2 regions of the Brevibacillus sp. NRRL NRS-603 genome follow, and region 1 is predicted to be linked to the other one. Evidence: a T-box and tRNA genes for the amino acid it is inferred to sense, from the RefSeq annotation. Region 1 holds a T-box; the other holds one or more tRNA genes.

The links. The T-box of region 1 lies ahead of ileS (isoleucine--tRNA ligase). A T-box ahead of a tRNA ligase gene usually reads a tRNA of that ligase, here a tRNA-Ile.
Region 2: it encodes a tRNA-Ile, which carries the amino acid that the T-box ahead of ileS (isoleucine--tRNA ligase) is inferred to sense. The anticodon was not compared.

Annotation. Positions count from the first base shown of each region.
Region 1 covers NZ_PXZN01000005.1:53,364-59,941, forward strand. Annotated here, with positions in the region: gene C7R94_RS01785 (thioredoxin family protein) at 1-204, shown strand, start outside; gene C7R94_RS01790 (MFS transporter) at 236-1,441, shown strand; gene C7R94_RS01795 (VWA domain-containing protein) at 1,598-2,983, shown strand; T-box leader at 3,049-3,307, shown strand; gene ileS (isoleucine--tRNA ligase) at 3,377-6,457, shown strand.
Region 2 covers NZ_PXZN01000025.1:62,768-69,345, forward strand. Annotated here, with positions in the region: gene dnaA (chromosomal replication initiator protein DnaA) at 1-469, shown strand, start outside; gene dnaN (DNA polymerase III subunit beta) at 677-1,816, shown strand; gene yaaA (S4 domain-containing protein YaaA) at 1,849-2,064, shown strand; gene recF (DNA replication/repair protein RecF) at 2,081-3,199, shown strand; gene remB (extracellular matrix regulator RemB) at 3,211-3,498, shown strand; gene gyrB (DNA topoisomerase (ATP-hydrolyzing) subunit B) at 3,498-5,423, shown strand; tRNA gene C7R94_RS20640 (tRNA-Ile) at 5,641-5,717, shown strand; tRNA gene C7R94_RS20645 (tRNA-Ala) at 5,762-5,837, shown strand; tRNA gene C7R94_RS20650 (tRNA-Asn) at 5,855-5,930, shown strand; tRNA gene C7R94_RS20655 (tRNA-Glu) at 5,938-6,011, shown strand; tRNA gene C7R94_RS20660 (tRNA-Val) at 6,052-6,127, shown strand; tRNA gene C7R94_RS20665 (tRNA-Asp) at 6,153-6,229, shown strand; tRNA gene C7R94_RS20670 (tRNA-Phe) at 6,265-6,340, shown strand; tRNA gene C7R94_RS20675 (tRNA-Thr) at 6,355-6,430, shown strand; tRNA gene C7R94_RS20680 (tRNA-Tyr) at 6,478-6,562, shown strand.

The DNA.
Region 1 (6,578 bases):
TACGAGGCAAGAGTGTGGGGACCGCGTTCTCCAGAAGTACAGGAAATGATTACGACTGCCCGTGCAGGCTTGCCGGCTGCAGACGCTCCAGATTTTGAGGAAAAGCAAAAGGAGTTGTACCGCAACTTCAAGCAAAAGATATCTACAGACCCTGCTATTTGGCGCACAGTGATCGAGAGTGTGAAAGCGAAGCTGCAAGGCTAAAGAGAAAAATCTATAGGATAGGAATGGATAAATGAATATGAATACACAAGAGAATAGTCAGCGACCGATTCTCTTCCTGATGATCAACATGTTTATCGCCATGCTGGGAATTGGCTTGATTATTCCGATTTTGCCCGAATTTCTCAAAGAGTTCGGCGCGGGTGGGGAGACGGCTGGATACTTGGTGGCGGCCTTTGGTGTAACACAATTTCTTTTTTCTCCAATTGCAGGGGAATGGTCGGATAAGTACGGTCGAAAAATCATGATTGTAATGGGACTCGTCCTGTTTACGGTCTCCAACCTGGTCTTTGCCTTGGCTGAACAGACCTGGGTGCTCTACCTTTCTCGTCTGATCGGGGGGATTGGGGCAGCAGCGATGATTCCGTCCATGCTGGCGTATGTAGCGGATATCACAACAGAGGATAAACGTGGAAAAGGACTGGGGATGCTCGGAGCTGCCATGTCGCTCGGTTTTGTTATCGGGCCTGGTATTGGCGGATTTTTGGCAGAGCTTGGCTTGCGTATGCCGTTCTACATTTCCGCGGCAGTTGGTGCGGTAGCCACACTCGGTTCCATCTTCTTCTTGTCAGAATCCCTTCCTAAGGAAAAACAGCTTGTGGCACGAAACGCCAAAGACAAACAGGAAAACATCTTCGTACAACTCGGCAAGTCGTTTCAATCGTCGTACTTCATCATGCTGGTGCTGGTCTTTACGATGACGTTTGGCTTGGCGAACTTCGAAGTTATCTTCCCGCTGTTCGTCGACGCGAAATTCGCTTATACTCCGCGCGATATTTCCATCATTATCACAGTGGGTGCTCTTGCCGGTACGATTGTGCAGGCAGCGCTGATCGGCAAGCTCATTACTCGTTTTGGCGAGAAGAAGCTCATTAACTGGACGTTCTTCTTGTCTGCTGTATCGATGGTGATGATGCTATTGTCCGGTAACTTCTGGTATATGCTGATTTTGACGGTTATCTTCTTTACCCTGACGTCGATTATGCGTCCAGCAATCAACACGCTGATCTCCAAGCGAGCGGGGGATGAGCAGGGCTTCGTAGCAGGAATGAACAATGCCTACATGAGTCTAGGAAATATTTTTGGCCCAGCAGTGGCAGGTACGCTGTACGGGGTTCATTTGAATGCACCGTATTTGTTCGGCGCGATTATCCTGGTTCTCAGCTTGTTCTTGTCGCAGGTGGAAAGCCGTCGCAGCGTGAAACGGGCAGTGGCCTAAGAAGTTTTGTAAATGGAAAAGAGCAGCCAAAGTGTGGAAACGCTTTGTGTTGCTCTTTTTTGCGTTATAGGAAAAACGGCCTACATCTTTTATAATTTGTTTAAATTGGAATGATTTAGCATAATGTAGGGTGGAGCAAGAGGAGGGGGAAGCTTTTTGAAGAAATGGGCATCGTTTATTGTGTTTCTTATGCTAGTGATGACGGGCTGTACGGACTCTGATCCTGCGCAAAAAGACACTTCTGCGACACAACAAACCGCAAACCTACAGGAGCAGACGAAAACGCCTGATCAGACAACTTCAGATACATCCACACAAACGCAGGCTAGAGAGCCATTGCCGCCTGTCAAGCGCGAGTTGACGGCATTTGAGCTCGCATTGGCAAACCAGGTGGTAGGGACCTATGCTGGCGGGAATTACGATGAAGAGAAGGTCAAAAAAGAATTGGATAAGCTCCCAGCTACACTCACATCGGAGCAATATCTCGAGGAGCTGCTGAAATTACTCGGAGAGGATTATCGCCCGTTTGTTCTTACGTTTGCGAATTTTGATTCCAGTGTAGACGTTCACTTGCAGCGTCCGACAGAGGAGATTACCTTGCCGGAAACGCAAAAAACGCATTTTGCCTTGCTGATTGATGCGAGTGGCAGCATGAAAGGAAAAGTCGGCAAAAAAACGAAGATGGAGGCAGCGAGAGAGGCAATTGACCAATTCGCGTCTGTCCTTCCCAAAAACGCGACGATTTCTTTACGAGTATATGGGCATAAAGGAAGCGGCAGTGACCAAGACAAAGCGTTATCATGCGCAAGTACAGAGACCTTTTATTCGGAGACGGGCTATCAGAAGGAATCGTTTCAACAAGCATTGGGCAAAGTACAGCCAGCAGGCTGGACACCGATTGCAAAAGCGCTGCAAGCCGTGCAAGAAGATATTCCAGCCGGGACAAACGAAACATTCGTGTACGTGGTGAGCGACGGGATCGAAACATGCGGAGGAAATCCCGTAGAAGCAGCCAAAGCACTGAACAAGTCGAGCATAAAGACCGTAGTGAACATTATCGGATTTGACGTTGATAACGAAGGGCAGCGTATGCTCAAGCAAGTGGCGGATGCGGGAGCGGGGACATACATAACCGTGCAGGATGAAGAGGCCTTGAAAAAGCACCTTCAGGGCGAATACGACAAGCTCAAGCAGGCTTGGTACGCGTGGAAGGAAAATGCCAAAGAAGACGCACTCAGTCAAAAAGAAGCGAAGAAAAAACTCGCGGAAGACACCAAGGAAAAAGTAAAAGCGTTGGTGGAGGAAGAAAAACAAAGATTGCTGGATGCCAGGGAATATTTGAAAAAGAGATTTAACGGAAAAGGCGGAATTATGGATACCGATAGCGCCATTATCGACCGGAAGCAGGAAATATGGCGATATGCGGTGGATACAGGCAATGGGCTTTGGAGAGATTCCGTTGACAATGGCAATCAGGAGTGGCGTGAAGTTATTGAGGAAGGACAACAAGGGGTTCGAGACGCAAACGCTAAAAAACCTTGAGGGAAAGTCGCTTCCTTGACATTTTCTTGAAACCAGTGTAAAAAGAGTATACGAATCGAACACCAACAAATTCATTGACGAGAAAGAGTAAGCTAATCCCCTTGTTCCCCAGAGAGTTGGACCTAGTGCTGAAAGCCAACGTTCAAGACTTAGCCGAAAATCCTCTCCGAGAAGGAAAGCTGAAGCATTTGGAGTAAGCTGACCCGGAATCCCACCGTTACGAGGGACGCGTATGATGGTACGTAGTAGAGGTGCCGAATTGACATGCTTGCATGAAGATTTCGGAACAAGGGTGGTATCGCGAGATCAAATCTCGTCCCTTAGGGGGCGGGATTTTTTTGCGTTCTATGAACCTACACTTCTACGCAAACTACAGAAGAAGGAGTGTACATGATGAGGAAAGTAGACGTAAAAGAAAAAGCAAGGACACGAGAGTTGCGCGTCCTGAATCAGTGGAGGGAAGACGACACATTTCGCAAGTCGATGGACAATCGGCTGGGAAAGCCTAATTTCGTCTTTTATGAAGGACCTCCGACCGCCAACGGACAGCCGCATATCGGTCACGTGCTCGGACGGGTCATCAAGGATTTTATCGGACGCTACAAAACGATGTCTGGCTACCGTGTCGTCCGCAAAGCAGGCTGGGATACACATGGTCTCCCGGTAGAGCTTGGGGTCGAAAAGCGACTTGGCATTTCCGGCAAGCAGGAAATCGAAAACTACGGGGTGGCCAAGTTCGTCGAGGAGTGCAAAAACAGCGTCTTCGAGTACGAAAAACAATGGCGCGAGCTGACGGAAGGCATCGCGTACTGGACAGATATGGAGCATCCGTACGTCACCTTGACCAACGACTACATCGAAAGCGTCTGGCACATCCTTTCTGACATTCATAAAAAAGAACTGCTGTACAAAGGGCATCGTGTCAGTCCGTATTGCCCGGATTGCCAGACGACACTCAGCTCCCATGAAGTGGCGCAAGGCTATGAAGACGTGAAGGACTTGAGCGCAACGGTCAAATTCAAAAGCAAGACAAGCGATGACATCTTCCTCGCGTGGACGACGACGCCATGGACACTTCCAGCCAACGTGGCTTTGGCTGTTAACAAAGAGCTCGATTACGTGCGGGTGAAGCACAAGGATGAAGTGTACGTCGTAGCAAAAAATCTCGCGGAGAAAGTCTTCCAGGAAGACTACGAGGTTTTGTCCACACACAAAGGCGCAGAATGGGTCGGCACCCCGTATGAGCCGCCTTTTGGCTATCTCAAGGTAAACCAAGGGCATATCGTCGTCGATGCGGACTATGTCAGTGATACGAGCGGAACAGGCATCGTGCATACTGCTCCAGCGCACGGGGAGGATGACTATCGCACGACTCGCCAGCATGGGCTTGATTTCGTGAACGTCGTGAATTTGGCTGGCCGCTATACCGATCAAATCTCGGATTTCGCGGGTCGCTTCGTCAAGGATTGCGACGTTGATATCGTCAAAGACTTGTCTCATCGCGGTCTGTTGTTTTCTAAGGAGCGCTATGAGCATAGCTATCCGTTCTGCTGGCGCTGCAAATCGCCACTGCTGTACTACGCGATGGAGAGCTGGTTCATCAAAACGACAGCGATCAAGGATCAGCTAATCGAAAACAACAGCAAGATCGATTGGTACCCGGGACACTTGCGCGAAGGGCGCTTCGGGAAATTCCTTGAAGAGCTTGTAGACTGGAATATTAGCCGCAATCGGTATTGGGGGACACCGCTCAATCTATGGCTTTGTCAGGAGTGTGGCAGCGAATATGCGCCAGGCAGTGTAAAAGAGTTGCGCGAGAAATCCGTGGCGCCACTTGACGAAAAGCTGGAGCTGCACAAGCCGTTTGTGGATGAGGTGAAGCTGCGTTGCTCGTGCGGCGGTACAATGGAGCGAACTCCTGAGGTCATTGATGTGTGGTTCGACAGCGGTTCGATGCCGTTTGCGCAGTACCATCATCCATTCGGCGACGAAAAGGTATTTCAGGAGCAGTACCCTGCCGACATCATTTCAGAAGGAATCGATCAGACACGGGGTTGGTTCTTCAGCTTGTTGGCAGTTTCTACTTTGTATAACGGAAAAGCGCCTTACAAGGCGGTCATCTCTACCGGTCACGTTTTGGATGAACACGGTCAGAAAATGTCCAAAAGCAAAGGAAACGGGATCGATCCATGGGAGGTAATCGAGGAGTTCGGTGCAGATGCATTCCGGTGGGCGCTTTTGTCTGACAGTGCGCCGTGGAGCAGCAAGCGGTTCTCCAAGCGGATCGTCGCCGAGGCGAAGTACAAAGTGATCGATACGATCAACAATACGCATGCTTTTTATTCGCTATACGCCTTGATTGATTCATTCAAGCCAGAAGTGCATCCGCTGCAACAACCTGTGAACGAATTGGATCGTTGGATACTTTCCCGCTTGAATACCACCTTGCAGCACGTAGTAAAAGGTCTGGAAACCTACGATTTCATGAATCCGGCTGGACATATTGAAGCGTTCGTAGACGAGCTCAGCAACTGGTACATCCGTCGTTCCCGGGACCGCTTCTGGAGCAGCGGGATGACGCCTGACAAAGTATCTGCTTACCAGACCCTGCGGGAAGTGTTGCTGACGCTGGCGAAGATGATTGCACCATACGCGCCGCTGATCGCAGAAGATATGTATGGCAATCTGGGGGGCGAAGGCAGTGTTCATTTGACTGACTATCCGAAGGTGAACACAGAAGCAATCGACGAAACCCTTGAGCGGGACATGGAAACGGCTCGACAAATCGTGGAGCTGGCGCGAAATGTTCGCAACGAAACTGGATTCAAGACAAGACAGCCTCTGTCCGAGCTGATCGTATCGATGGAGCAGCCATTTAACCTCGAGCGATTTGCTGGCATTATCCAAGACGAGATCAATGTCAAAAACATTCGGGTAGAGCAAAGCGACAGCAGCTTCGTGACGTATCATTTCAAGCTCAACCTGAAGGTAGCTGGGAAAAAATACGGCAAGCTCGTTGGGCCAATCCAAGGGTACCTAAAAGAATTGAACGCAGCCGATGCACAGAAGGCAGTAGACAATGGCTACTTGAATGTGGAGGTCGCAGGCGAGAGTGTGCGGCTTACGCTAGATGAGCTGCTTGTGGAAAAGCAAGGGAAGCAAGGCTTCGCTTCTGCATCCGGCTATCAGCTCCACGTGGCTTTGAATACGACACTGACAGAAGAGCTTGAGCAAGAAGGCTTGGTTCGTGAGGTCATCCGTGTCATACAGGATGCACGCAAAAAGCTGGATTTGCCCATCGATAAACGTGTCCAGCTCACACTGGATGTGGACGATGAGCTGCGAGCAGCATTGGAGCGTTTTGATCATGTTTTGCGTGAAAGTGTACTCGTTTCGGATGTGACTTTTGCGAAAGCAGCAGATATGGAGACGGTCTCGTTCGGAGATAAAGCATTTGGTTTGCACATCAGATAACGAAGCAGATGGATAAAGAAACAGCTAGGCAACATGGTTTTTACGCCGGTTCCCTAGCTGTTTTGTATTAATTATTCTGGGTCAAACCAAACATCCGCATAATCGCCCGCAACCAAAAATC
Region 2 (6,578 bases), on a different contig from region 1:
CGATATCCCTAATGAGGTAATGGCGTACATCGCCAACCAGATCGACAGCAACATCCGCGAGCTGGAAGGCGCACTGATTCGTGTCGTTGCTTACTCCTCCTTGATTAATCGCGATATCGACACGCAGCTGGCAGCGGAAGCACTGAAAGACATTATTCCTTCCTCCCGCCCACGCGTGATTACCATTATGGACATCCAACGAACGGTTGGAGAAGCGTTCAGCCTGAAACTAGAAGATTTCAAGGCGAAAAAACGGACAAAAACCGTCGCTTTCCCCCGTCAGATTGCGATGTATCTCTCCAGAGAGCTGACGGATGCCTCCTTGCCGAAAATCGGTGATGAATTTGGCGGCCGTGACCATACGACAGTCATCCATGCCCATGAGAAAATCTCTCGTGCACTGGCAAATGACCCTCATATGCAGACAACTATTCAGTCGCTCATTGAAAAGTTAAAAGCAAACCATTAAACCTGTGCATAACGCAAAAAGCCTATACACAACTTACCCACATGTGTATAGGCTCTCTTTTACGTAATGGACCCACATATCCACAAATCCACAGGCCCTATTACTACTTCTGTTAAAAAGATTTATCCTAATAAGTTATGATAAAGGCGCAGCCATTATGCAGATTCCAACCAAAAATAATGGCGCCGGAGAGGGAGGCTCACGTCGATGCATATTACCGTTCAGCGTGAAAAACTGTCGAACGCCGTATCGCATGTTAGCAAAGCAGTTTCTAGCAGAACTACGATTCCAATTTTGACCGGGATTAAAATCAAAACGGATGATGAAGGTCTGACACTGACAGCAAGCGATTCGGATGTGTCTATTGAAGTTCAGATCCCGCTGGAAGAAGCCGGAGAATGGGGAGTAACCGTTCATCAACCTGGTAGCATTGTGTTGACTGCACGTATTTTCAGCGAAATCGTCCGCAAGCTGCCAAGCAATGAAATCGATATTCAAGTGGATGATCGTCTCGTAACCAAAATTCGTTCCGGACAAGCTGAGTTCACCATTAACGGAATGGATGCCAGCGAATATCCACAGCTGCCGCATCTGGAAGAAGATAAAGTCTTCAGTGTTCCCTGTGATTTACTGAAAGCAATGATTCGCCAGACTGTTTTTGGTGTTTCCACTTCCGAAATGCGTCCGATCTTGACCGGTTTAATGTGGTCGCTTGATCAAGGCAAATTGCGTTTTGTGGCAACCGACAGCCATCGCTTGGCTAGTCGTACCGCAATGGTCGAATGCCCAGAGGATCTTTCTTTCCACAACGTGGTTGTTCCGGGTAAAAGCTGCAATGAATTGGTAAAAATATTAGATGACGACCAAAATCTCGCGGATATCGTTGTTGCGGACAATCAAATCCTGGTGAAGTCCAAGCATATCCTGTTCTATTCCCGTCTCTTGGAAGGAACCTATCCGGACACGACCAGAATTATTCCTCAAGGAAGCAAAACGGAGATCACCGTCAGCACCAAGGAGTTTTTGCAATCTATCGAGCGCGCTTCCTTGCTGAGCCGCGAAGGCAAATCGAACGTAGTCAAGCTCGTTACAATGCCTGATGGAACCGTCGAAATTACGTCCAATGCACCCGAGATCGGGAAAGTAACGGACATTTTGATGCCAAAAGCAATGAATGGCGAAGAATTGAAAATCTCCTTCAACGCCAAATACATGATCGATGCGCTGCGTGCAATCGATAGCGCGGAAATCAAAGCGAGCTTTAGCGGCCCGATGAGTCCATTTGTGATTCGTCCGACCGATCATGACTGGATGCTCCATCTGATTTTGCCGGTTCGTACGTACTAAAATGTTTTTACGTAAAAGAAAGGAGCCAAGCCATGCGTGAGGTTTCCATTAGCACAGACTATATTGCTCTCGGCCAATTTTTAAAGCTGGCTGAAATCATTGACACAGGGGGAATGGCCAAAGCTTTTTTGGCTGAGGTTCCGATCCAGATCAATGGTGAGCTGGACAACAGACGTGGACGCAAGCTATATCCTGGCGATGAAGTGGCGATTGAAGGCTATGGTCGCTATCAAGTGGTACGCCCCTGAGAGGAGAGCGTGATTCTTGTTTCTCAAGAACCTGTCGCTAACCAATTATCGCAACTACGAAACGATGTCCCTGTCGTTTGACGGTCCCATTCAGTTGTTTATTGGCAACAACGCTCAAGGGAAAACGAATGCTCTTGAATCGATCTATGTTTTGGCACTCGCCAAATCCCACCGAACGCCCCGTGACAAGGAGCTAATATCTTGGGATGCCGATTATGCCACGATCCGTAGCGATGTTCTTCGTCGCTACGGTTCTGTTCGTTTAGAGCTGCAGTTGACAACCAAGGGAAAGCGGGCCAAAATCAACGGAATGGAACAACAGAAGCTGAGTGCCTATGTGGGGGCATTGAATGTCGTCATGTTTGCACCTGAGGATCTTTCCATTGTCAAAGGCGCACCTGCCCAGCGCAGACGCTTCATCGATATGGAAATCGGTCAGGTTTCACCTACGTATCTTTATTATTTGAGCAATTACAACAAAGTGCTGGCCCAGCGAAATCAGCTTTTAAAGGATTTGGCCATGAAAAAAAGTAACTCGCTGGAAATGCTGGCAATTTGGAATACCCAATTAGCCGATTTAGCGGTAAAATTGTTACGGAAGCGTTTTGAGTTCATTCGGAAGCTGGAGACGTGGGCACAGGAAATCCACACCGGCATCACCGATGGCAGGGAAAGACTTTCTTTGCATTACGTTAACTCATCGCCCGTTTCAGAAGAGATGACGATAGATCAGGCTGTAGATAAAATGCTTGCTGCCTACGAAGAGGTTCGCGACCGGGAAATCATGCGGGGGAGCACCCTGATTGGTCCACACCGTGATGATTTTTCACTTAAAGTGAACAACATGGATGTGCAAACGTATGGTTCCCAGGGACAGCAACGCACCAGTGCGCTGTCCATTAAATTAGCCGAAATTGAGCTGATTAAAGAAGAAGTGGGAGAATACCCCGTTCTGTTGTTGGATGATGTCTTGTCAGAGTTGGATGAACATCGGCAAACATTGCTGCTCGAAACCATTCAGGATCGAGTACAGACGTTTGTAAGTACCACAGGTGTGGAAGGCTTAAAGCATCAGGTTCTCCAGCAAGCCTCTCGTTTTTACGTGAGGGAAGGGAAAATCTCCGGAGAAAGGTAGGGGGTACAGGGATGTTTATTCACATTGGTGGAGATACTGTGGTGAGCACGAAGGAAGTTATTTCCATACTCGATCATCAGACTGTGAAATCCTCAAAAATCAATAAAGCGTTCTTGCTCGAAAAAAGTAAGACAGTTGTTGACCATAGCGAGGAAGAAACGAAGTCTTATGTAATCACCCAGAATGCCATTTACTGTTCACCTATTTCTTCTCTGACGCTGAAGCGACGCGCTCAGTTCGTGGACAGCTTGGATCAGTTTCCCTTTGTACAAGCTGAAGTGGAGGAGTTGACAGAGTAGTGGATCAAGTGACGACGAAAGATACAAACTACGATGCGAGTCAGATTCAGGTACTGGAAGGGTTAGAGGCAGTTCGGAAACGTCCCGGCATGTACATCGGGTCGACCAGCAGCCGAGGTTTGCATCACCTGGTATGGGAGATTGTCGACAATGCCATTGACGAGGCGCTGGCCGGTTATTGCGACGAGATCTTGGTGGTCATTCATCCAGACAACTCCGTATCTGTAACCGATAATGGTCGAGGAATCCCGACTGGCATTCATGAAAAGACCGGGAAGTCTACTGTTGAAACCGTTTTGACTGTATTGCACGCCGGTGGTAAATTCGGCGGTGGCGGATACAAAGTGTCCGGCGGTCTTCACGGGGTAGGTAGCTCGGTAGTGAACGCGCTATCCGAATGGATGGAAGTCGAGGTTAAACAAAATAACCAGATATACTACATGCGCTTCACAGTAGGCGCACCGGATGCCGATCTTGCTGTCATAGGCGAGACCGATGAAACGGGAACAAAAGTAACCTTCAAGCCCGACCCGACTATTTTTACCGAAACAACTGTATTTGAGTACGATATTTTGCAAAAACGTATTCGCGAGCTGGCGTTCCTAAACAAAGGATTGCGCATCACGCTGAAGGATACACGTCCAGATCAGCAGAAGGAAGAATCCTTCTACTACGAGGGTGGTATCATCCAGTTCGTAGAATACTTGAATAAAAACCGGGAAGCCCTGCATGATGATGTGATTTATTGCGAAGGAGAAAAAGAAGGTCTTGTCGTGGAGGTTGCCCTTCAGTACAACGACAGCTATGTGAGCAACATCTACTCTTTTGCCAATAACATCAACACGCATGAGGGTGGTACTCACGAGACCGGATTTAAAACGGCTCTTACACGTGTTATCAACGACTACAGCCGCAAGTTTAACTTCCTGAAGGAAAAGGATCCGAATCTTTCCGGGGACGATGTGCGTGAAGGCATTACCGCGATTATCTCCGTAAAAATTCAAGAGCCTCAATTTGAAGGACAAACAAAAACGAAGCTGGGCAACTCGGAAGCGCGTAGCATTACTGAGTCTGTCTTCGGTGACCGTTTCAACACCTTTATGGAAGAAAACCCGGGCGTAGCCAAAAAAGTTGTGGAAAAAGCGCTCATGGCATCTCGTGCCCGTGAGGCAGCTCGTAAAGCACGTGAAATGACTCGTCGCAAGAGTGCACTGGAAGTAAGTGCTTTGCCGGGTAAATTGGCGGACTGCTCTTCCAAGGACGCATCCGAATCTGAATTGTTCATTGTAGAGGGTGACTCTGCGGGCGGTTCTGCGAAGATGGGACGCGACCGCCATTTCCAAGCCATTCTTCCTCTGCGCGGGAAGGTATTGAACGTAGAAAAAGCACGTCTGGACAAAATTCTCGGCAACAACGAGATCCGTGCCATTATTACGGCTTTGGGAACGGGTGTTGGAGAAGACTTTGATATTTCAAAGGCACGTTACCACAAAGTTGTCATTATGACGGACGCCGACGTTGACGGATCGCATATTCGTACGCTTCTGCTGACGTTCTTCTTCCGTTACATGAAACAGTTGATTGAAGCGGGGTATATTTATATTGCGCAGCCGCCTCTCTACAGCATTAAGCAAGGGAAGACGCTGCATTATGCTTATACCGACAAGCAGCGTGATGAGGTTCTCGCTACCTTGAAGGCTCAACCAAAGCCAAACGTCCAACGCTATAAAGGACTTGGCGAGATGAACGCGGATCAATTGTGGGAGACTACAATGGACCCAGAAGTCCGTACGTTGCTTCAGGTAGATCTCGAGGATGCTATGGATGCCGATATGGTGTTTGAGACACTGATGGGTGACGAAGTAGAGCCTCGCAGGGAGTTTATTGAGCAATACGCAGCAAATGTACGCGATCTTGATATTTAATGGGAACGAAGAAAAGCTTGTCCTTTACCGGGCAAGCTTTTTCTTAATGAAAATTTAAAAACACATTTGAAATATACAGTGAACATGACTTATAATGGATTTTGCTTTTGTTAAAAGCGTCTTTCACAAAAAAGTTCACCCACGCAATAAAAAAAATCAAATTTTCTATTGCAATGAATTTAAAAGTGTGATAGATTAAAGTTCCGGAAGTAATCACGGGCCTATAGCTCAGTTGGTTAGAGCGCACGCCTGATAAGCGTGAGGTCGGCTGTTCGAGTCAGCCTAGGCCCACCACTTACATAGCTGACATGACGACTTTGTCACGGAAGCGTTAGAATGGGGCTGTAGCTCAGTTGGGAGAGCGCCTGCCTTGCAAGCAGGAGGTCATCGGTTCGATCCCGTTCAGCTCCACCATTCTAAAACATCATTATTCCTCGGTAGCTCAGTTGGTAGAGCAATCGGCTGTTAACCGATCGGTCGGCGGTTCGAGTCCGTCCCGAGGAGCCATTCAAATGGCCCGTTGGTGAAGCGGTTTAACACAGCAGCCTTTCACGCTGTCATTCAGGGGTTCGAATCCCCTACGGGTCACCTAGCAAAACGCCCCCCTAATGAAATAGCGGGGGAATGTGGAGGCTTAGCTCAGCTGGGAGAGCATCTGCCTTACAAGCAGAGGGTCGGCGGTTCGATCCCGTCAGCCTCCACCACTTTTAGCAACTGAATGTTTTACATGGAGCTGTGGTGAAGTTGGAGTTCACGCCGGTCTGTCACACCGGAGGTCGCGGGTTCGAGTCCCGTCAGCTCCGCCATTTTTCTCAAGCGATGGCGAAATAATTGCGCTTGAGGCTCGGTAGCTCAGTCGGTAGAGCAGAGGACTGAAAATCCTCGTGTCGGCGGTTCGATTCCGTCCCGAGCCACCATTTATACAAAACACGCCGGTATAGCTCAATTGGTAGAGCACCTGACTTGTAATCAGGGGGTTGTGGGTTCAAGTCCTATTGCCGGCACCACTTTTTCTTTGAAAGTTGAATAAGGTTTGCTTTTGAAGGACAAGCTTGGGGAGATAGTGAAGTGGCTAAACACGGCAGACTGTAAATCTGCTCCCTCCGGGTTCGGCGGTTCGAATCCGTCTCTCCCCACCATCTTTACTTCATGGCT